2 linked regions of the Aquibium oceanicum genome follow. The protein of the gene in region 1 binds, or shares a complex with, the protein of each later gene. Links are inferred from orthologs where the notes say so. Each region holds a gene or a part of one and is shown on either strand. Other genes may lie near its edges.

Region 1 (11,488 bases):
CCGGCCGATGCCGCGCATCTGGAGCCCGAAGGCAACGTTGTCGATGACGCTTTTCCACGGGAAGATCGCGTACTCCTGGAAAACGACGCTGTTGAGCGGTTTTCCGGGTTCGGCGCCGGGGCGGATCTCGATCGTTCCGGATGAGATCTCCTCCAGCCCGGCCAGCATACGCAGGAAGGTGGATTTGCCGCAGCCGGAGGGGCCGACGATGCAGACGAACTCGCCGTCCGCGACCTCGAGGCTGAAATCCTCGAGCGCCACGATGGAGCCGTCGAGCGTCGGATAGGTCTTGGTCACGTTGCGCGCCGAAATCTTGGCGGCGCCGGCGCGGCCGTCGCGGTCATGGTCGGTCATGCGGGGTTCCGGATGAGCCGACGCGGGCGGAAGGACTCCGCCCGCATCGGAAACGTCATCGGCATCACATCCTGCCGAGCGTCTCGATAGCCTTCCTGGTGAAGGTCTCGTCGACCGCCTTCGACAGGTCGAGCGGCTCCTCGTACTCGGTACGGCCGTTCTCGCGATGCACGCGCTCGACGTCGGCCAGGCCCTCGACGGGGATGGCGACGTTGGGATCGTATATCACGGGGTTGCCCTGGCGGATCGCCTCCTCGGTGGATGCGGTGTTGGCGAGATAGGCCTCGATGTTCTCAGACGCGAGATAATCGTCGCCCTGCATCATCCGTGCCGCCTCGGCGAGCGCCAGCACGAAGCGTTCGGCGGCTTCCGGCCGCTCCTTGATGAATTTTCCGGACGCCACGAAGGCGACGGTCATCAGGCCCGGGGTAAAGTCCTGCGCCAGCACCTCGGCGGTGCCCGACGAAATCGCCTGGTCGGAGAAGGGCGAGCTGAGCAGCGCCGCGTCAACCGACTTCGCCTCCAGCGCAGCCGGCATGTCGGCATTGCCGATGTTCATGAGTTCGACGTCGCGGATGGTGAGGTCGGCCTGTTCGAGCGCCTTGCTGACGAAGAACTCGCCGCCGCTGCCCGGACCGCCCGCAGCCCCGATGCGCTTGCCCTTGAGGTCGGCGATCGATCCGATGGCGCCCGAGTCGGCCAGGTCCTTGCGCACCAGGAGCTTGGTCGGGCCGTTCTCCATCGGGTCGAGCGCGCCGGGCGCGATGATGCGGATGTCGAGGCCCCGGTCCCAGGCCGACCAGAGCGAGGAGACGATCGCGATGCCGCCCACATCGACATTGCCCTGGTCGAGGAAGGCGATGGCCTCCGTGCCGGATTTCACCCGCTCGAACTCGACGTCGAGCCCGTATTTGTCGAAGATGCCGCGCTGCTTGGCCACGTAGGCCGTGGCGAACTTCATGATCGGCACGTAGGCGACCTTCACGGTCTGCGGCGGATCGAGCGGCGCGACGTTCGCGGCAAGGCTCGTGTCCGCGGCGAAGGTGCCGCCCACAAAGAGCATCGTGGCGGCGGCCCAGGCGCCGAAGCGCCTTCTCGTAAGATTCAGCATGGTCTTCCTCCCTTTCGTCGATCGTCCTGCGCTGATACCGGCAACGGGTACGGTTTGCGCTTTCGCTGTTTCCTCGTCCGGCCGGCGCCAACGCCTGAGCTGTGTGGCGCGCGGAACGGGGACCGGAACACTAGGGGGCGGGGAAAGCTTGATCAAACGCTTTTGCGACCGCTAATGGCACAGCATGCGCAATTCGACGGTCCACACAGGACAAGGGAGCCGGACGATCGATCTTTCAGGCAAGGCAATGCTGGCGCTATGGAACGGCGTCGACCCCGCGGTGCGGCGCGAATACGACGCCTGGCACAGCCGCGAACACGTGCCCGAGCGAATCTCGGTGCCGGGGATGATCGGGGCGCGGCGCTACGGCCGCGTCGGGGGTCCGCTTCCAGACTATCTGACGCTCTATGACCTAGCGGACACCGGGGTGCTGGAGAGCGCGCCCTACCGGAAGCTCCTCGACAATCCGACGGACTGGTCGCGGAGCATGCGGCCGAATTTCCGCGGCTTCATGCGGCTTTGCGGCCGGCGTATCGGCTCGCATGGCGGCGGCCTCGGCGGGGCGCTCGCCACGGTGGTAGTGGACGACACGGTCGATCTCCGGGGAGACCGGCTGCACGGCGCGCTGGCGAAGCTGTTGTCGCGGACACCGTTCATCGCCGCGCACGTGATCGAACGGGATGCCGGCGTCCCGGAGGTGCCGTTTTCGATCGGCGGCGCAGCGCCGGACTTTCCGCGCGAAGGGGCGATCCTGGTCGAGAGCTACGGCGAGACGACACAGCACGAGGCCATGGACGGACTCTTCGCGGCGCTGAGGGACGGCGGCGTGCCGTCGCCCGAAAAGACGCTCACAATCTACCGCCTCGCGCATGCGTTGGACGCCGCGGCGCTCGACCGGATGGTGATGCTGCATCGGGAGGATTTTCTCCAATCGGGCGAATAGGCGCGCGGCTCCGCCGCCTTTACGCGGTAGCGCCGGGTACCTAGAAGGGGCGTCACCAACGATCGAAATCGCGAGACCGCCCGATGAACGACGTCCTGATCGACCGCCTCGCCATCCGGGATCTGGTGGAGAACTGGGCGGTTTGGCGCGACGCCGGCGACTGGGAGCGCTTCCGCGGCGTGTGGCACGACGACGGACGCATGATGGCGACCTGGTTCCAGGGCACGGCCGACCAGTTCATCGCCGTTAGCCGCAAGGGCTTCGAGAACGGCGTGCGTATCCTGCACTTTCTCGGCGGCACCTCGATCGACCTCTCCGGGGTACGCGCGATCGCCCAGACCAAGATGACGATCAGCCAGCGTGCGGCGGTGGAAGGCGTGGAGTGCGACGTGGTGTGCACCGGCCGCTTCTACGATTTCCTGGAAAAGCGCGACGGCCGCTGGGGCGTGGTGCTGCGCCAGCCGATCTACGAGAAGGACCGGCTCGACCCGATCGACCCGACCAAGGCCCCGAAGCTCGACCCCGAGCTTCTGGCCCGGTTTCCGGAAGGCTATCGCCATCTGGCTTACCTCCAGACCGGCATCGGCTACGAGGTCAAGCGCGACATGCCGGGTCTTACCGGTACGGAGGTCGAAAAGCTGTACGAACGCGGACGGCGGTGGCTGGCCGGGGGCGACCTCTAGACGGGATCTGCCGGTCCACGAAGGCGCGGTAGCGCGAAATTGGTCGTTCTTTCGGCGGAATTTACTGGATAGTCTTCGAAACGCCGCCGCTTTGGTCGCCCGTCGGAGAAGCCCATGAAGTTCGCGCTGGTCCTCGCCGTGCCGCTGTTTGCCCTGTGCGGATGCATGTCGTCGGCGCTGGACGACGAGATCGTCTCGTCGATGCATTACGACTCCATCGCCTGTCCGGACCTCATCGCGCAACGAAATTCGCTCGCTGCGCGCTACGCGATCACCGCGAGCGGGCCAGCGCTCGTCCCCGGCGAGAGGCCGAAGTATCTGGAGCCCGGGGTCGGCATGATCGTGCCGGACTATCGCAGCGCCAGCGACAAGGAACGCGGTAAGGCGATCGGCGAGGTCGCGGCGATGGACCGCTCGATCGCCAGGCGGAAGTGCGGATAAGGTTCGAGAGTCGAAGAATGGTGCCGGAGGCCCACCTCCGCGCCACATCTGACGGGTATGCGATCCGGACCTTTCAACCGGACTTTCCGGGCATCGCGGCGATCGTCTTGCGCAAACGGCCCGCCGCCAGCCCCACCGCAGGTTCCTTCTGCACCGCCATCAGGTAGCGGAGCCTGAAGCCGGCCGGCGGGTTGGGGCCTTCGCCCAGAAAACCGGCAGCCTCGTCGCGGATCGTCGTCAGCCGGCCGGGTTCGTCGACATCCCCGTCGACTACACTCTGGTCGATGCCGGCGATCAGCTCCGACAGGGGCTTCATCCAGGCGAATCGCGGGTCGCCGATCAGCGCGAACAGCATCGTGTAGGGATTGTCGAGCGTGGGATCGTCGCCGATCTCTGCACGAATCAGCGCCCGGTGCAGTTCCTGCAGGGCCGAGGAAAGTGCCGCGGCGTGCTCCGCGCTTGGGTTCGTCTGTGTCGCCATGGTATTTCCTCGATGCGAGCCATGCGGCCGTGCGCAAGACCATGGCTTCAATCAAGTTGATTCGACCGCGCGTCAGGAGCGCGTCGGAGAATGTCTGGCCGTCTCCCGCCAGTCATCCCGCTTCACGGATTCGTTCGGCGGTCTGGAGGTCGACCGAGACCAGCTGGCTGACGCCCTGCTCGGCCATGGTGACGCCGAAGAGGCGGTTCATGCGCGCCATGGTGATGGGATTGTGGGTGATGATGACGAAGCGCGTCTGGGTGGTGCGCGCCATTTCGTCCATCAGGTTGCAGAAGCGCTCGACATTGTGGTCGTCGAGCGGGGCGTCGACCTCGTCGAGCACGCAGATCGGCGCGGGATTGGTGAGGAAGACGGCGAAGATCAGCGCCATCGCCGTCAGCGCCTGCTCGCCACCCGAAAGCAACGTCATGGTCTGCGGCTTCTTGCCGGGCGGGCGGGCGACAATCTCCAAACCGGCTTCCAGCGGATCCTCCGATTCGATCAGCTGGAGTTCCGCCGTGCCGCCGCCGAAAAGGTGGGTGAACAGCCGCTGGAATTGGGCGTTGACCTGGTCGAAGGCGGCGAGCAGCCGGTCGCGGCCCTCCTTGTTCAAGCTCTGGATCGCCTGGCGCAGCTTCTTGATCGCTTCTACGATGTCCTCGCGCTCCGAGACGATCAGTTCCAGGCGGTCGGACAGTTCCCGCTGCTCATCCTCCGCCCGCAGGTTGACGGCACCGAGCCGCTCGCGCTCGATCTTGAGCCGATCGACCTTGCGCTCGACCTCTACCATGTCGGGGAGCGGATCACCGGGGGCGAGGCCGGTCTGGCGGATCACCAGGTGCGGCTGGACGCCCAGAGCCTCCTGGATACGCGCCTCGGCGTCCCGGCTGCGTTCGTCGGCTGCGGTAAGGCGTTCTTCGGCGCGGGCGCGCGCCTCGCGCGATTCGGCCAGCCCCTGGATCGCCGCGTTGGCGGCCTTGTCGAGCGCGGCTTGCCGCGTCTCGGCTTCCGCCAGCCGGTCGGCGGCCTCGCGGCGCTTGCGTTCGGTTTCCGATAGCTGTGACATGAGGGCGCGGCGGCGCTGGTCGAGGTCGTCCGGAGCGTCGGCCATGGCCTCGCGCTCGGCCGCCGCCTCGGTGCGGCGCTCGCCGAGCGCGGCGATCTGGCGGTCGGCATTCTCCGCGCGCGATATCCAGGTGGCGCGGTCCTTTGCGATCGTTTCCAGTCGGCGCTCACGGGCCTCGGCCTCGCGCTTCAGCCCATCGTTGGCCGCCCGCGCTTCGGCAACCGCGCTGCGATCCTGCGCCACGATTGCGGTCTGTCGCTCGAAGGCGGACTGGAGGTCGCGAGGATCGGGCGCACCAGACAGCGCCGCCTCCGCCTCTCCGAGCAGTCGCGACTCTTCGTTGCGGCTTTCCTCGATGCGCGCCAGTGCTTCCTGCAAGGCGGCCCGGCGGGTCGCGAGCTCCCCGGCGGAACGCTCCGCCTTGGCGAGTTCGTCGCGGGCCGCGCCGAGCGCGCGCTGGCCGGCACGCCAGGCCTCTCTCGCCGCCTTCTCGGCGTCGACCAGCGAACGTACGGCGGCTTCCGCTTCGGCGAGCACGGCTTCCGCCTCCCGCACCTTGGCGCCGGCCGCTGATGCCTCCTGGTCGAGCTCGGCCAGCCGGTTCTTCTGCGCCAGCCGCTGCGCGGCGGCGGTCGGCGCGTCGGCACCGGCGACGAACCCGTCCCAGCGCCAGACGGCACCCTCGCGGCTGACGAGGCGCTGGCCGGGCGCGAGCATCGCCTGGAGACGAGAACCGTCGTCCTTGTCGACGATGCCGATCTGCGCCAGGCGACGGGCGAGCTGGCCCGGCGCGCGCACCTTGTCGGCCAGCGGCGAAACGCCCTCGGGAAGTCGCGGGTCACCGTCAGTGACGTCGATCCCCCCCCAATGCGCGGGCGCCGCCCGGTCGAGCGGTGCGTCGAGGTCCTCGCCGAGGGCGGCACCCATCGCGGTCTCGTATCCGCGATCCACCTTTATCTGCTCCAGCACCGCCGGGAAGAGATCGGAGGAGCCGGCATTCAGGATCTTTGCCAGCGTGCGCGCCTCGGTCTCGATGCGCTGCAACGCGGCCCGCGTTTCCTGCACCAGCGGCCGCAGCGATCCTTCCTTCGAGCGCGCCTCGCTCACCCGCCGTTCGGAGGCGACCGCAGCCGCCTCGGCTTCCGTGACTGCCACTTCTGCCTGTTCGACGAGGCGCTTCTTCTCGGCCGGGTCCGGCAGCGCGGAAAGCCGCGCGGCGATCGTCTCCATTTCGGCCCTGGCCTCGCCAAGCTGTCGGTCGAGGCGCGTCCTGCGCTCGGAATGCTCGCGCACGGCGCGCTCGAACTGGGTGCGCGCGGCATTGGCCTCGGCGCGTTCCGCCGTGACCTTCGCAAGCGCGGCTTCGCTGGCGGCGAGGCGCTGCGTCGCCTCCTCCAGCGCGAGACGCGCGGAGGCCTCGCGATCGGTGGAGCCGGCCTGCTCGCTCTTCAGGACCGCCTCTTCCTCGCTAAGCCGCGCCAGCGTCTCGGCATTGTCGCGCACCATGCGCTCCTCGCGCGCCATGTCGGCGTCAAGCTGGGCAATGCGCTTGTCGAGCTCGGCGGTGCGGGCGCGCAGGCGCTCGGCCTCCTCCTCGATCTGGGTACGGGCGATGGTCAAGCGCTGGAGCGCGGCGGCCGCGGCAGCCTCGGCATCGCGCAGTTCGGGCAGTTTCATGGCGCCGACGGCCTGATCCTTGGCGGTGTTCATCTGCGCCTGCGCACGTTCGCCGACGAGCGAAGTCGCGGCCGAGAGCGCCGACTGCGCCTCGGCTTCCTGCGCTTTGGCCTGCGACCAGCGCAGGTGGAGCAGGATCGCCTCGGCCTGGCGGATTTCGGACGACAGATTCTTGAAGCGGGAGGCCTGCCGCGCCTGGCGCTTCAGGCTTTCGATCTGGGCCTCGAGTTCGCGGGTGACGTCATCGAGCCGTTCGAGGTTTTGCTCCGCTGCTCGCAGGCGAAGCTCCGCCTCGTGCCGGCGCGAGTGGAGACCGGAGATACCGGCCGCCTCTTCGAGCAGCGCCCGGCGCGCCTGGGGCTTGGCCTGGATCAGTTCGCCAATGCGGCCCTGCCCGACCATCGAAGGCGAACGCGCGCCGGTCGACTGGTCGGCGAAGAGCAACTGTACGTCCTTGGCACGTGCTTCCTTGCCGTTGATGCGGTACACGGAGCCAGCCTCGCGCTCGATGCGGCGCGAAACCTGCAACTCGTCGGCGTCGTTCCAGGCGGGTGGCGCCTTGCGCTCGGCATTGTCGAGAAAGAGCGTGACCTCGGCCGTGTTGCGTGCCGGCCGTGTGCCCGAGCCGGAGAAAATGACGTCGTCCATGCCGGACGCGCGCATGTTCTTGTAAGAATTCTCGCCCATGACCCAGCGCAGGGCCTCGACAAGATTGGACTTGCCGCAGCCATTGGGGCCGACCACGCCGGTCAGCCCGCCTTCAATCATGAAGTCGGCGGGCTCGACGAAGGATTTGAAACCGAGGAGACGGAGGCGGGAAAAGTGCATCAGGCCGGCCCGCCGCGCAATGCGGGCGCGGTCTTGCCCCGCCCGCCCGTCAGGGCGACGTCAGAGCAGCGGATCGATGATCGCCGACATCTGGTCAATCGTGAGCGCCCCCGGATACCGCTTGCCGTCGATGAAGAATGTCGGTGTCGAATCCACGCCCAGTTCCACGCCATGGTCCTTCACCGACCTGACATCCTCCAGAAGCTGCTGGTTCGTCAAGCAAGCCTCGAAGGACTCCTGTGAAAAACCGGCCAGGCGCGAGATCTGCAGGAGCGCGGTGCGAGCATCCTTGACCGGCGCCCACGCATCCTGCTGGGCGAACAGCACGTCGACCATCGGGAAATACTTGTCGTCGGCGCAGCGCGCCAGCATGAAGCCTGCCTCGGCGCGCGGGTCGAAGGGAAATTCGCGCAGGATCAGCTTCACCTTGCCAGTGTCGATGTACTTCTCCTTCAGCGCCGGAAGCGTCGCCTCGTGGAAATGGGCGCAATGCGGGCAAGTCATCGATGCGTATTCGACGATGGTGACCGGCGCGTCTTGCTGGCCCATCACCTTGTCGGGCAGCGCGCCGGGCTTCATCAGATCCGACATGTCGACGGTGCCGGCCGGTTTGGGAGCAGTTCCGGTGGGCGACTGCGCCTGCGCTTCACCCACCGAATCGCTGCACGAAGCGATCAGCGGAAGAGCCGAGAACATTGCCAGCGCACCGACCACCTGACGACGCGAAATCGAACGTACCATTTGCGAATCACCCGACCATTGTTGCGATTGTGCGGCTTCTTGCATTCAATAAGCCATAGTTGGGCGGTATTTAAGGCAAGCGGGCGCCGGTTCCCAGCACGAATCCGCGTGCCGGGCTTCACGATGGCGCTATGACGCCCCCGGCGATCCGGAATCTCGGAGTTTACTTGCGGGAGCCGAGCACCGAACGCCCAAGCCGCTCCAGCGATGCGCGCAGGCTTTCGTCCTCGATGCCGCCGACGGATCGCGCAAGCCGCGATGCCTCCTCTCGGTCGAGTTCGCGCAACTTTGCGGGCTCGGGCCCGCGATGGGCGAGCACCGGCTTCTGCACGATTTTGATACGTCCGATCGCCGCGAAGCCGAGAAAGGCGTTGACGCGGCCGATGATCTCGCCGGTCTCGTGCTGGAGATGCAGGGCCGCCGCGCCCTCGCAGGCGATGACCAGCGTGGCCGGTTCGAAAGGGTCTTCCTCGTGCAGCCGCCGCGGCCATACGATCTTTTCCGGTCGGCTCGACCGCGCGAGCTTCGCCCCGGCTATTTCGTCCCAGGACTGGACGAGGCCGATCGAGACGCCGGCGCGCTTGCGCAGGACCGGGTCGATGATGTCGCTCGCCAGATCGCTGACGGGCACGGGCTGGTTGCTGCGGGGTCTGGCCGCCATGATGCTGTTCCTGACCGGCGGCGGGTCTGCTATGCCGCGACCGATCCTGATGCCGCTGGAGCGCGACCCTACCGCATGTCTATGGCGAAGTTAAATCCAAAGGGTGCATCCGCCGATGCGCGCGCCACCGGGGCGCAGTTGCTTGCCTGGTACGACCGGCACCACCGCAGCCTGCCCTGGCGCCTGCCGCCGGCCCGCATCGCCGCAGGCGAGCGGCCCGACCCCTACCGCGTCTGGCTGTCCGAAATCATGCTCCAGCAGACGACCGTGCAGGCGGTGAAGCCCTATTTCGAGACCTTCACCAGCCGCTGGCCGAGCGTGCGGGCGCTGGCCGGCGCGCCCGGCGACGACATCATGAAGGTATGGGCCGGGCTCGGCTACTACTCGCGGGCACGGAACCTCAAGAAATGCGCCGAGGCGGTGGTGGAGCGGTTCGGCGGAGAATTTCCGGCGGATCTCGACCTTTTGAAATCGCTGCCCGGCATCGGCGACTACACCGCGGCGGCGATTGCCGCGATCGCCTTCGATCGTCCGGTCGCGGTGGTCGACGGCAATGTCGAGCGGGTCGCGACGCGGTTGCGCTCGATCGCCACACCGCTTCCGGCGGCCAAGCCGCAGATCCGCGCCTTCGTGCAGTCCATCCTGCCGGCCGCACGCCCCGGCGATTTCGCGCAGGCGACGATGGATCTCGGCGCCACGATCTGCACGCCCAGGCGACCGGCCTGCGCGTTGTGTCCGGTGAATGGGGACTGCCTCGCCTTTCTCGGGGACGAGCCGGAGCGCTTTCCGGTGAAGGCGCCGAAGGCGGAGAAGCCCAAGCGGCTCGGCGCCGCCTTCGTCGCGCAGCGAAACGACGGCGCGATCCTCCTGCGCAAGCGGCCCGAGACCGGCCTGCTAGGCGGCATGAGCGAGCCGCCGACTTCGGGCTGGACCTCGCGGCAGGACGGGGAGCCGGGGCTGGAGGCCGCGCCGTTCGAGGCCGAATGGGAGCCGGCGGGAATGGTCGGCCACGTTTTCACGCATTTCGAGCTTCGTCTTTCGGTCTACCGGGCGAACATCGACCGCGCTGCGCCGGACGGCTGCTGGTGGTCGGCCGCCGCCGATATCCACAGCGAGGCCCTGCCAACCGTCATGAAAAAGGCGATCGAAGCTGCGATACCGGGCGCGACGCTGAAGCCGGTCCAGAACCGCCAGCAACGGAGAAACTGATGCCGGAGATCCGCCATATCGTGTTCGACATCGGCCGGGTGCTGATCCACTACGATCCGAACCTGCCGTTCAGCCGCGTTATCCCCGACGAGGCGAAGAGGGAGTGGTTCTTCGCCAACGTCTGCACGTCGGACTGGAACCTTGAGCAGGACCGCGGCCGCAGTTGGGAGGAGGCCGAGGCGCTGTTGATCGCGCAGCATCCGGACGAAGAGGAGAACATCCGTGCCTTCCGGCGCTTCTGGCACGAGATGGTGCCGCACGCCTATGACGGGTCGGTGGAGATCATGCTGGGCCTGATCGAGGCCGGCCGCGACGTGACCATGCTGACCAACTTCGCCACCGACACCTTTGCGGAGGCGCAGGCGCGGTTTCCCTTCCTGACGCGGCCGCGCGGCGTGACGGTCTCGGGCGAGGTGAAGCTGATCAAGCCTGACCGGGCGATCTACGACCTTCACGCCGAGAGTTTCGGGCTCGACCCGGCGGGGTCGCTGTTCATCGACGACAGCCCGAAGAACGTCGAGGGCGCCAAGGCGGCCGGCTGGCAGGCGGTGCTGTTCACCGATCCCGACACGCTGAGGCGCGATCTCGGGCGGGCCGGCGTATGGCCGGTCGCCGCGCGAAATTGATTTCGCTCGGATCGCGTATCGTCTCGTTTATCGCATCACCGGAGCCGGCGACCACGAGGCGATCGCGATCGTCAGTTGCCGCTTCCACTACAAAGCCTGAGTCTCAAGCCCCAGCTGCGACCATCCCGTCCCGGACCTGCCGGCGCAGGTCGTCGATCGGCTGCATCTTGCCGCCTGCCTCGTAGTGCCAGAAGGTCCAGCCGTTGCAGGCGTCGAGGCCCTGGACGCGGGCGCCCATGCGGTGGATTGAGCCGGCCTCGGAGCCGATCGCCAGCGTGCCGTCGGCACGCACGCTGGCTGTCCAGCGGCGGCGGGCGTCCGACAGGAGGGTCCCCGGCGCAATCATCCCGCTTTCGATGAGGCTGACGAAGGCGACGCGCGGCTCGGCGCGCTTTCCCGTCATCGAGGCGAGTTCGGGTGCCTCCAGCGGTTCGACGGCGGCGATGCGCGCCGTTGCGGCGTCGATGTAGGCCTGCTCGCGCTCTATGCCGACGAAGTGGCGGCCGAGACGCTTAGCGACCGCGCCCGTGGTTCCCGAGCCGAAGAAGGGGTCGAGCACCACGTCGCCCGGCCGGCTCGACGCCATCAGCACGCGGGCGAGAAGGGCCTCGGGCTTTTGCGTGGGGTGCACCTTGGCGCCGGCTTCGTCCTTCAGCCGCTCGCCGCC
Region 2 (10,329 bases), 1.2 Mb from region 1 along the record:
AGGTTCTCCTTGATGTTGCGGATCGTCGCCTGCGCCAGTGTGCGCGCCCGCACGATGCCGTTCAGGTCGCCCTTCACCAGGGTGATGCCGGCGCTCTCCATGGCCACGTCTGCACCCGTGCCCATCGCGATGCCGACGTCGGCCGCGGCGAGCGCGGGGGCGTCGTTGACCCCGTCGCCGGCCATGGCGACGCTTGCGCCCTTGGCGCGAAGATCCTCGATCAGCTTCTGTTTGCCTTCCGGCAGCATGCCGGCGCGAACCTCGTCGATGCCGAGCTTTTCGGCAACCGCGCGCGCGGTGCGCTCGTTGTCGCCGGTCGCCATGATGATCTTGAGGCCGCTTTCGTGCAGCGCGCGGATGGCGTCCGCTGTCGTCTCCTTGATCGGGTCGGCCACCGCCACGATGCCCGCCATACGGCCGTCGACCGCGACGAACATCGCCGTCTTGCCCTCGGCTCGCAGGGCGTCCGCCCGGTCGTCGAGCGCGGAGGCTTCGGCGCCGATGTCGTCCATCATCGCCCGATTGCCCAAGGCGACCTGACGGCCGGAGACCGTTCCCGAGACGCCCTTGCCGGTGACCGCATCGAAGGCGCTTGCATCGGAAAGGTCCGCGCCGCGTTCGCGTGCGCCCTCCACGATCGCCTCGGCCAGCGGATGTTCCGATCCGCGCTCCAGGCTTGCGGCGAGCGACAAGATTTCTCCTTCCGAGAACCCGTCCACCGCGACGACGTCCGTCAGGCTTGGCCGGCCCTCGGTCAGCGTACCGGTCTTGTCGACGATGAGCGTGTCGACCCTGGCGAACCGCTCCAGCGCTTCGGCGTCCTTGATCAAAACGCCGGCCTGCGCGCCGCGCCCGGTCGCGGTCATGATCGACATCGGAGTGGCGAGCCCCAGCGCGCAGGGACAGGCGATGATGAGCACCGAGACCGCTGACACGATGGCGTAGGCCATGGCCGGTTGAGGCCCGAGCAGCGACCATGCGACGAAGGCGATTACAGCCACGAGCACCACGGCCGGCACGAAGAAGGCCGCGACCCGATCGGCCATGCCTTGGATCGGGGCGCGCGAGCGTTGCGCCTTGGCGACCATGCCCACGATCTGCGACAGGACGGTGTCGGAGCCGACCCGATCGGCCCGCATGATGAAGGAACCAGTCTTGTTCAGCGTGCCGCCTGTCACGGCCTCGCCTTGCGTCTTCTCGACCGGGACCGGCTCGCCGGTTATCATGGATTCGTCCACCGAGGAGCGGCCCTCGAGCACGGTCCCGTCGACCGGCACGCCGTCGCCCGGTCGCACGCGCAGCCGATCGCCGATCCGCACCTGATCGAGCGGCACGTCGTCCTCCGACCCGTCCTTCGAAAGCCGCCGCGCCGTCTTCGGCGCGAGATCGAGCAGGGCGCGAATCGCGGAGCCGGTGCGCTCGCGGGCGCGCAGTTCGAGCACCTGTCCGAGGAACACCAGCGCCACGATCACCGCCGAGGCCTCGAAATAGACCGGCACCGCCCCGCCATGGCCGCGGAACTGGTGGGGGAAGATGCCGGGCGCCAGCGTTGCGACGACGCTGTAGACGAAGGCAGTACCGACGCCGATGGCGATCAGTGTCCACATGTTGGGGCTACGGTTGACGATCGACTGCCAGCCGCGGTGGAAGAAGGGGATCGCCGCCCACAGCACCACGGGTGCCGCGAGCAGCAGCTCGATCCAGGTCGCCGCGGGCTCCCCAATCCAGCCGCGGAAGGGCAGCCCGACCATCGGCCCCATGCTGATGAGAAGAAGCGGGATGGAAAGCGCGGCACTGATCCAGAAGCGTCGGGTGAAATCCACCAGTTCCGGGTTCGGCCCCTCGTCGCCGGTCGGGATGCCCATCGGCTCCAGCGCCATTCCGCATTTCGGGCATGCGGCCGGCTTGTCGCTGATCACCTCGGGATGCATCGGGCAGGTGTACTTCGTGCCCTCCGGCATGGGTTCGGGCGCGGGCACGCCGGCCAGGTATTTTTCGGGCTCCGCCTCGAACTTCTCCTTGCAGCGGGCGGAGCAGAAGTAGAACCCCCGCCCCTCGTGGCGAGCGAAGTGCCTGGCGTCGGCACGGGTGACGCTCATGCCGCAGACCGGATCGGTTGCGGTCATGAAATCCTGCGGCGCGGCCAGGAACTTGGTGCGGCAACCTTCGGAACAGAAGTGATAGTCGTGCCCGTCGAGCGACGCGGTCGGCTTGTTCTTCGCCGGATCGACCGTCATGCCGCAGACCGGGTCGCGCAGCAGCGCCGGAGCCGAGGCGCCCTGCCCCGAGCAGCATGCTGCGTCCGTATGATGGCTGTGATCGGAATGGTTCATGGTCTTGTCCCTGTCATATGGGGACCATGCGTAGTCCTTCCAGTGACTGGAAGGTCAAGCGCTTTCCCGTGCGGCCCCGGCATTGCGGAAATAGTCGCGCGGCGCCGCCCCTAGCATGCGGCGGAACATCGTGGTGAAGGCCGGCACACTCTCGTAGCCGAGGTCGAGCGCCACGCCCGTCACGGGCACGCCTTCCGCCAGTCGCGGCAGGGCGGCGAACAGGCAGGCCTGCTGGCGCCAGACGGAAAGGCTCAAGCCCGTCTCGCGCTGGAAGGCGCGGGTGAAGCTGCGCCGACTCATGCCGGCCGCGTCGGCCCAGGCGTCGATGGTCGCCTGCGGCGAGGGTCGCTCCACGAAGGCGCGGCAGAGCCGTGCGAGCTTGGGATCGGCCGGCAGCGGCAGGCCGAGCGGCAGTTCGCGCAGCCGCGGGATTTCCTTCACGATCAACGCCATCACTAGTTCGTCGCGCGGGTCTGGCGCGGCATCTTGCGCGCGTTCGGCGGCTTCGGCGATCAAGCTGCGCATCAGGTCCGTGAGCGCCACGACGCGCAGGCCGTTGGGCGTTCCGCTCGTTGCCGCCGGGTTCACGTAGACCGATTGCATGCGCACGCTGCCCAGCATGTCGACGGAATGGTCGACGCCCGACGGGATCCACATGGCGTGGTCGGGCGGGACCATCCAGCGGCCTTGCCCCGTCTTCACCAGCACGACGCCGCTGCGCGCATAGAGAAGCTGGCAGCGGTTGTGCCGATGTTCGGGCACCCGATGGCCGTCCGAATAGAGATCCGAAAGGGCGAGCACATCACCCGCCGTCCTCTCCAGCCATTCCACGCGCCGCCCGTGCCGAGCGTCCGATTCGATCGTCGAAGCGCTTATCGAGAACGTCGGTGTCGTCATCCGGAATTGGCCCACTCGCGAAACAAACGGACCAAAGCACGAAAGAAGGTCGCAATCAACGTGCCTATAAGGCGAGCTGCAAAGCCGTACCCATTGCAGGACCTTCGACGTGACCGACACCACCGCCACGACCAGCGCCCCCGTCATGACACCCGAGCGCACGGCTTATGCCGTGCTTCTGGCGGTAAGCTTCTGCCATCTCCTCAACGACGTCATGCAGTCGCTGCTCGCCGCGATCTATCCGATGCTCAAGGACGGTTACGGTCTGGCCTTCTGGCAGATCGGCCTGCTCACCATGACCTTCCAGGTCACGGCGTCCCTGCTCCAGCCACTGATCGGCATGACGACGGACAAGCGGCCGATGCCCTATTCGCTGCCCTTCGGCATGGGTTCGACGCTGGTGGGCCTGCTGCTGCTTTCCAGCGCCGCGACCTATCCGCTGCTGCTTCTCGGCGCGGCCTTCATCGGCTTCGGCTCGGCGATCTTCCACCCCGAATCCTCGCGGGTGGCGCGGCTGGCGTCCGGCGGGCGCTACGGTCTCGCGCAGGCGGTGTTCCAGGTCGGCGGCAATTTCGGCACGGCAATCGGGCCGCTACTCGCAGCCTTCATCGTCGTTCCGCGGGGCCAGGGCTCGGTCGCCTGGTTCTCCGTCATCGCGCTGGTCGGCATGATCGTGCTGTGGCGCGTCAGCGGCTGGTACGCGCGCTACCGCGCCGCCAGTGCCAAGCGCCCGGCGCCGAAACCAGCCGTAACCCTGCCGCGCAAGAAGGTCGTGACCGCGCTCGCCGTGCTGATCGCGCTGGTCTTCTCCAAGCACGTCTACATGGCCTCGATCTCGAGCTACTACACCTTCTTCGTCATCGAGAAGTTCGGCGTCTCGGTGCAGGACGCACAGATCCTGCTCTTCATCTTCCTCGGCGCCGCCGCGGTCGGAACCGTGATGGGCGGCCCGATCGGGGACCGCTTCGGCTCAAAGACGGTGATCTGGTTCTCGATCCTGGGCGTGCTGCCCTTCACGCTGATCCTGCCCTATGCGAACTTCTTCTGGACGCCGATCCTGACCGCCATCATCGGCCTGATCCTGGCTTCCGCCTTCCCGCAGATCGTCGTCTTCGCGCAGGAGCTGGTGCCCGGACGGGTCGGCATGATTGCCGGCATCTTCTTCGGCTTCGCCTTCGGCCTCGGCGGCCTGGGCGCGGCGGTGCTCGGCGTCGTCGCCGACGCGAAGGGCATCGAGTTCGTCTACGGCGTGTGTTCGTTCCTGCCGATGATCGGCCTGCTCGCCGTGTTCCTGCCGAACATGAGGAAGGAACGGGAAGTGTACGCCGCGCAAAGCGCTGTCGGGGCAGTGCGATGACGACCGCGCGCCGGTGAGGCAGATGCCGTAGGGCGAAACGCGGATCGGCTGAGCGCAGGCGTACGGAACGCTGGCGCTAGCGGCGCCACGGCTGGCGCCCCTTGAGGTTCGCGCCCGCTGCAATAGCTTGGCAACGCGGGTTGGTGGACTGGCCTGCCGATGCCTACGACGGAGGTCGTTCAGCCGGGCCCGCCTCTCTCGTTCGGAATTCAGGCGCCTGCCCTGCACTGCGCTTTTGTCGAACGCAGCACCGCGAGCAAGCACCTTCGATATGGATCAGGAAGACTCAGCGGCCTCGTCGGCTTCGCGCTTTTCCTTCGCCGCCGCTTCCCTGCTGCGGTTTCTTTCCACGCGGCGGGCAAGCCAGATGGACACCTCGTAGAGGAGGATGGTCGGGATGGCGAGCCCGAGCTGGCTCACCGGATCGGGCGGGGTCAGCACGGCAGCGACGATGAAGGCGATGACGATGGCGTATTTGCGCTTGTCGACCAGGCCCGCCGCCGTGAGCAGGCCGACGCGCGCCATGAGCGTGGTGACGACCGGGAGCTGGAACACGAGGCCGAAAGAGAAGATCAGGGTCATGATGAGACCGAGATACTCGGACACGCGCGGCAGCAGTGAGATCTGGATCTCGTTGTCGGGCCCGACCTGCTGCATCGACAGGAAGAACCACATCACCATTGGGGTGAAGAAGAAATAGACAAGCGCGCCGCCGATCAGGAACAGGATCGGCGAGGCAATGAGGAATGGCAGGAAGGCGCCGCGCTCGTTCTTGTAAAGGCCCGGCGCGACGAACTTGTAGACTTGCGCCGCGATCAGCGGGAAGGCGAGCACGAGGCCACCGAACATGCCGAGCTTGATCTGGGTGAAGAAGAATTCCTGCGGCGCGGTGTAGATCAGGTCGACATTCGTCGGATCGAGTCCCGCCCAGCCGGTCGCCCACTGGAAGGGGATGACCAGGAGGTTGAAGAGCTGCTTGGCGAAGAAGAAGCAGACCAGGAAGGCCACGAAGAAGCCGCCGATCGCCCACATGAGCCGCGAGCGCAGCTCGATCAGATGCTCGATCAGCGGCGCCGAGGACTTGTCGATGTCGTCGTCATGGACGTTCACGAAGAGGCCCCGGTGGTTTTCTTCGCTGCGGGCTTCCTGCGCGGCGCGGGACTGCCGGAGTTGGAGGCAGCGGCGGGCTTGGCGGGCGCCTTTGCGGCAGGAGACTTGATGGCCGGAGACTTGGCGGCCGGAGATTTGGCCGCCGGAGACTTGGTCGTTTCAGACTTGGCGGCCGAAGCACTCGCGGCTGCCTGCTTCGCGGTCGCGGGCTTGCTGGCCGACTTGGCGGTGCCTGCCGAGGCGGTCTTGGCCGCCTCGGACTTGGCGGCGGGCTTCTGCGACGCGGAACTGGCGATCGCCTCGTTGCCCGGTCCGGCGGTTGCACCGGACTTGGCAGGTTCCTCCGCCTTGGCGGGCGCGTCCGGCGCGGGAATATCGGCCGGTTTAGGCTTCATCAGGCCGTCGAGGCCGGCGCGCACATCGGAGGCGGCCTTCTCCATCGGGTTCAACGCCTTGCGGATATCGGCCGCGGGGTTCAGCTTGCGGGCGCTGTCGATCGTCGACTTCACGTCGTCGAGCTCGGCCTCCTTCAATGCCTCATCGAACTGCTTGCGGAAATCGCCAGCCATCTTGCGCATCTGCGACGTCGTCTTGCCGAATTGACGCAGCATGCGCGGCAAATCCTTCGGCCCGACGACCACGATCAGGACGACCGCGATCACGAGCATCTCCGGCCAACCGATATCGAACATGGCTCAAATTCCGGCGAGGCAGTTCTGCGGGACCAAGGCCCGGATCAGGACTTGCTGGCCTTTTCCTTCGGCGTGGCGACGGTTTCGTCGTTGCGGTGCTCGACGGTGCGAGCCTTCTCCGCCTCGTCCTCGTCCGACATACCCTTCTTGAAGCTCTTGATGCCCTTGGCCATGTCGCCCATCAGCTCGGGAATCTTGCCGCGCCCGAAGAGCAGCAGCACGACCACGAGCACTATGAGCCAGTGCCAGATCGAGAAGGAACCCATGACAATCCTCTTTCGAAAGAAACTCGTACCCTGACTTAAGCGTTCTCGGCCCGTCTTTCAAACACAAGCACATCAGACTTTCTGACCGAGAGCCAGATATCGCGTGCGCCTGGGGACAATGCGCCACACCTGATCCGCCCCCGCACCGGCATTTCGGCGCCTGCGACCGCCGCCTCGAGGATTTCCGCATCGCCAAGGAAGCGCCGGGATATCACCCTGGCCTCGGTCGCGCCATCCTTTTCGTACTCGTGCGCCTCGATGGCGGTGGGGCGCACCGCGACCGTCACGTCCTCGGGCGAAGAAAAGCCCGGCGCCGCGAAACGGCCGAGCGGCGTATCGACGCTGCCGTGGTCGGCGCGTCCGTCGAAGACGTTGAGTTCTGAGAAGAAGCCGGCGACGAAGAGATTGGCCGGCCGCTGGTAGAGCTCCTCCGCACGGCCCACCTGGACGAGTTCCCCGTCGCGCAGGAGCGCGATGCGGTCTCCCATGCGCATGGCCTCCTCGGCGTCATGCGTGACGATGATGGCGGTGGCGCGGCTTTGGCGCAGGATCGCGAGCGTCTCAGCGCGCACGCTGTCCTTCAGCCGCGAATCGAGGCCCGAGAACGGCTCGTCCAGGAGAAGCACCGCCGGACGCGGCGCCAGCGCGCGTGCCAGCGCCACGCGCTGCTGCTCGCCGCCCGACAGGATGTGGGGAAACGACCGGGCGTGATGCTCGAGCCCGACGCGCGAGAGGGCGGTCATGGCCTCGCGTTTCCCCTCGGACGCGGACAGCGCCGTCAGCCCGAAGCGGACGTTGTCGAGGATCGTGTAGTGCGGGAACAGCGCGAAATCCTGGAAGACGAGGCCGATGGAGCGCTTTTCCGGCGGTACGAAGACGGCGGGACCGGCGATTTCGCGGTCGTTAAGGAGCACCCTGCCGCTGGTCTGCGTCTCGATGCCGGCGGCGATCCTGAGAAGCGTGGTCTTGCCCGAACCGGACGGACCGAGAAGGCATAGCACCTCACCCGGTTCCGCCGTCACGCTGACCCCGCGTAGGGTTTCGGCACCTGGACCGAAGGAATGCCAGATGTCGTCGAACGCAAGCCGGGCGGCGAAGCTGACCCCGGTCGGGGAGCGGCTGCCGCGCCCGCTTTCGGACCGGGTTGTCGTGGATTGCGTCATGATGCCTTCGTCGGAGCGAAACGCGGCGGAATCTTGCCCGCGCAACGAAGGATTTCGTCAATCATCCCCGCCGCGGGGTGTCAACAGGCCGAGTTCCTCCAGATCGATGTCGGTTAGCGGATCCTCGTCCTCGGTGAGTTCGTCCGGATCGGCCGGCGGCAGGGGAACCAAGAAATTAGACGGCATGCGCGCAGACAGCAGCCCCGCGCCCTTCAGTTCGTCGACGCCCGGCAGGTCGCGTAGCTCCGCCAATCCGAAATGGTCGAGGAAGGCGGTGGTCGTACCGTAGGTCACCGGGCGGCCCGGCGTGCGGCGACGCCCGCGCATGCGGACCCACGTGCTTTCCATCAGCGTGTCGAGCGTGCCCTTCGACGTCTCGACGCCACGAATCTCCTCGATCTCTGCCCGGGTGACCGGCTGGTGGTAGGCGATGATCGCCAAGACCTCGAGCGCGGCGCGCGAGAGCTTCTTCTGCTGCGGCGCGTCGCGGCTCATCAGGAAGCCGAGGTCGCCGGCGGTGCGGAAGGCCCAGGCGTCGGCGACGCGGACCAGGTTGACGCCGCGCTTTTCGTACTGGCGCTGCATCTCGGCCATCACGGCGGGAACGTCGATGCCTTCGGGCAGACGCGCCGCGAGCGCCTTTTCGGTCACCGGCTCGGCGGAAGCGAAGACGATCGCTTCAGCCATGCGTATCGCCTCGGCGAGGTGCAGGCGCTCGGCAGGATTGTCGTTCTCGGCCACCGGATCGAAATCGTCGTCATCGTCGAGTTCGTCGGGGAACGTCGCATCGGCACGCTTGATCTCAGGCATGGCTCACCTCGCTGCCAGGCGACTTGGCGCGCGACCGCAAGTAGATCGGCGCAAAAGCCTCATGCTGACGGATTTCCAGCGCCCCCTCGCGGACGAGTTCGAGCGACGCCGCGAAGGAACTGGCGATCGCGGTCGCCCGCTCCTCGGGCCGGGCGAGATATTCGACCAGAAAGCGGTCGAGCGCGGTCCAGTCCTTCATGCGGCCGACAAGCCGCGTCAGGAGTTCGCGCGCGTCCTGCAGCGACCAGACGGTTCGTCTGGCGATGCGGACGTTCGTCACCGCCTGCCGCTGGCGCTGGATCGCATAGGCCGTCAGGAGGTCGTAGAGCGAGGCCGAGTAGCGCGTCTGTTTCTCCAGCACCACGACCTCCGGCATGCCGCGCGCCATGACGTCGCGGCCGAGCCGGTTGCGGTTGACGAGCCGGGCGGCCGCATCGCGCATCGCTTCGAGACGCTTCAGCCGGAATTGCAAAAGCGCCGCGAGTTCCTCGCCGGTCTCGCCTTCCTCTCCAGGCTGTTTGGGGATCAGGAGCTTCGATTTCAGGTAGGCGAGCCATGCCGCCATGACCAGATAATCCGCCGCGATCTCAAGCCGCAGCTTGCGCGCCGTGTCGACGAAAACAAGGTACTGCTCGGCCAGCGCCAGGATCGAGATGCGCGCGAGGTCGACCTTCTGGTTACGCGCCAGATGCAGCAACAGGTCGAGCGGGCCTTCGAAGCCGGCGACGTCGATGACGAGCGCCTCGGAGGGTTCGCGCACGTCCTCCTCCGGAGCCCACAGGCGCTCCAGAGGCGTGGGCGTGCCCTTCGATCCCTTGCCGGCCTCAGCCAATCCGCTTCTTCCTCATGCGACCGCCTCGAACAGGGCGGCGAACTCCTCGCGTGCCGCAGTCTCGTCGGCGCCGTCCTGTCGTCCCAGCAAAGATAGCGCGCGTTCGGCACGTTCCAGTGACGGACCGGCGAGCACCGACGCCTCGCCGGCCACCGCGCGCATCTCGTCCATGACGCCGTTGCAGTGAAGGACGACATCGCAGCCCGCGGCAAGGATCGCGCGCGTCTTTTGGCGGAAATCCCCAGAAAGCGCCTTCATCGAGACGTCGTCGCTCATGAGCAGGCCGTCGAAGCCAATCTCGCCGCGGATGATCTCGCCGATCACCTTTGCCGAAGTGGTCGCCGGGTTCTGCGCATCGAGCGCCGTGTAGACGACATGCGCGGTCATCCCCATCGGTAGGTCCGAGAGCGTCTTGAAGGGTGCGAAGTCGTGGGCGCGCAGTTCGTCCAGACCGGCATCGACGACCGGCAGCGAAAGATGGCTGTCGGCGAAAGCGCGGCCATGGCCGGGCATGTGCTTCATCACCGGTAAAACTCCGCCGGCGACCAGTCCGTCCGCCGCCGCCCGTCCCATCTCGGCCACCACCCCCGGAACTTTCGCATAGGCGCGGTTGCCGATGACGTCGTGGGCGCCCTCCACCGGCACGTCCAAGACCGGAAGACAGTCGGCATTGATGCCGAAGCGCATGAGATCGAACGCGTGCAGGCGCGACATCAGCCAGGCCGCGCGCAGTCCCGCCTGGGTGTCGCGCCGATGGAGTTCGCCGAGCGCGGCGGCGGTCGGATAGCTCGGCGCCAGCGGCGCGCGGATGCGCTGGACGCGGCCGCCCTCCTGATCGATGAAGACGGGCGCATCCTCGCGTCCCACGG

What was found.
Region 2: the proteins of BSQ44_RS07490 (region 1) and BSQ44_RS13355 are in contact, whole or in part, in a crystal structure (PDB 3ZGX), measured with the Bacillus subtilis proteins. The link is inferred for Aquibium oceanicum from one-to-one orthologs.

The regions. Positions count from the first base shown.
Region 1 is NZ_CP018171.1:1,487,877-1,499,364, reverse strand. Bases 3,926-7,894 are described here. They hold BSQ44_RS07490 (chromosome segregation SMC family protein), read right to left. Parts: upstream 7,585-7,894; coding sequence 4,126-7,584; downstream 3,926-4,125. Other genes in these bases: BSQ44_RS07485 (DsbA family protein), read right to left, coding at 7,645-7,894; BSQ44_RS07495 (hypothetical protein), read right to left, coding at 3,926-4,013. Outside these bases: BSQ44_RS07520 (ABC transporter ATP-binding protein), read right to left, coding at 1-354; BSQ44_RS07515 (ABC transporter substrate-binding protein), read right to left, coding at 419-1,465; BSQ44_RS07510 (hypothetical protein), read left to right, coding at 1,650-2,408; BSQ44_RS07505 (nuclear transport factor 2 family protein), read left to right, coding at 2,492-3,091; BSQ44_RS07500 (hypothetical protein), read left to right, coding at 3,206-3,532; more of BSQ44_RS07495, read right to left, coding at 3,606-3,925; more of BSQ44_RS07485, read right to left, coding at 7,895-8,325; BSQ44_RS07480 (DUF721 domain-containing protein), read right to left, coding at 8,489-8,986; mutY (A/G-specific adenine glycosylase), read left to right, coding at 9,068-10,195; BSQ44_RS07470 (HAD family hydrolase), read left to right, coding at 10,195-10,821; BSQ44_RS07465 (site-specific DNA-methyltransferase), read right to left, coding at 10,925-11,488. UniProt on the Bacillus subtilis protein: Required for chromosome condensation and partitioning.
Region 2 is NZ_CP018171.1:2,727,386-2,737,714, reverse strand. The notes cover bases 7,520-10,329. They hold BSQ44_RS13355 (segregation and condensation protein A), read right to left. Parts: upstream 9,419-10,329; coding sequence 8,621-9,418; downstream 7,520-8,620. Other genes in these bases: nagZ (beta-N-acetylhexosaminidase), read right to left, coding at 9,473-10,329; scpB (SMC-Scp complex subunit ScpB), read right to left, coding at 7,876-8,628; BSQ44_RS13365 (ABC transporter ATP-binding protein), read right to left, coding at 7,520-7,818. In the rest of the region: BSQ44_RS13395 (heavy metal translocating P-type ATPase), read right to left, coding at 1-2,333; BSQ44_RS13390 (AraC family transcriptional regulator), read right to left, coding at 2,388-3,230; BSQ44_RS13385 (MFS transporter), read left to right, coding at 3,340-4,587; twin-arginine translocase subunit TatC, read right to left, coding at 4,864-5,697; Sec-independent protein translocase protein TatB, read right to left, coding at 5,694-6,338; BSQ44_RS13370 (twin-arginine translocase TatA/TatE family subunit), read right to left, coding at 6,434-6,655; more of BSQ44_RS13365, read right to left, coding at 6,691-7,519. UniProt on the Bacillus subtilis protein: Participates in chromosomal partition during cell division. May act via the formation of a condensin-like complex containing Smc and ScpB that pull DNA away from mid-cell into both cell halves.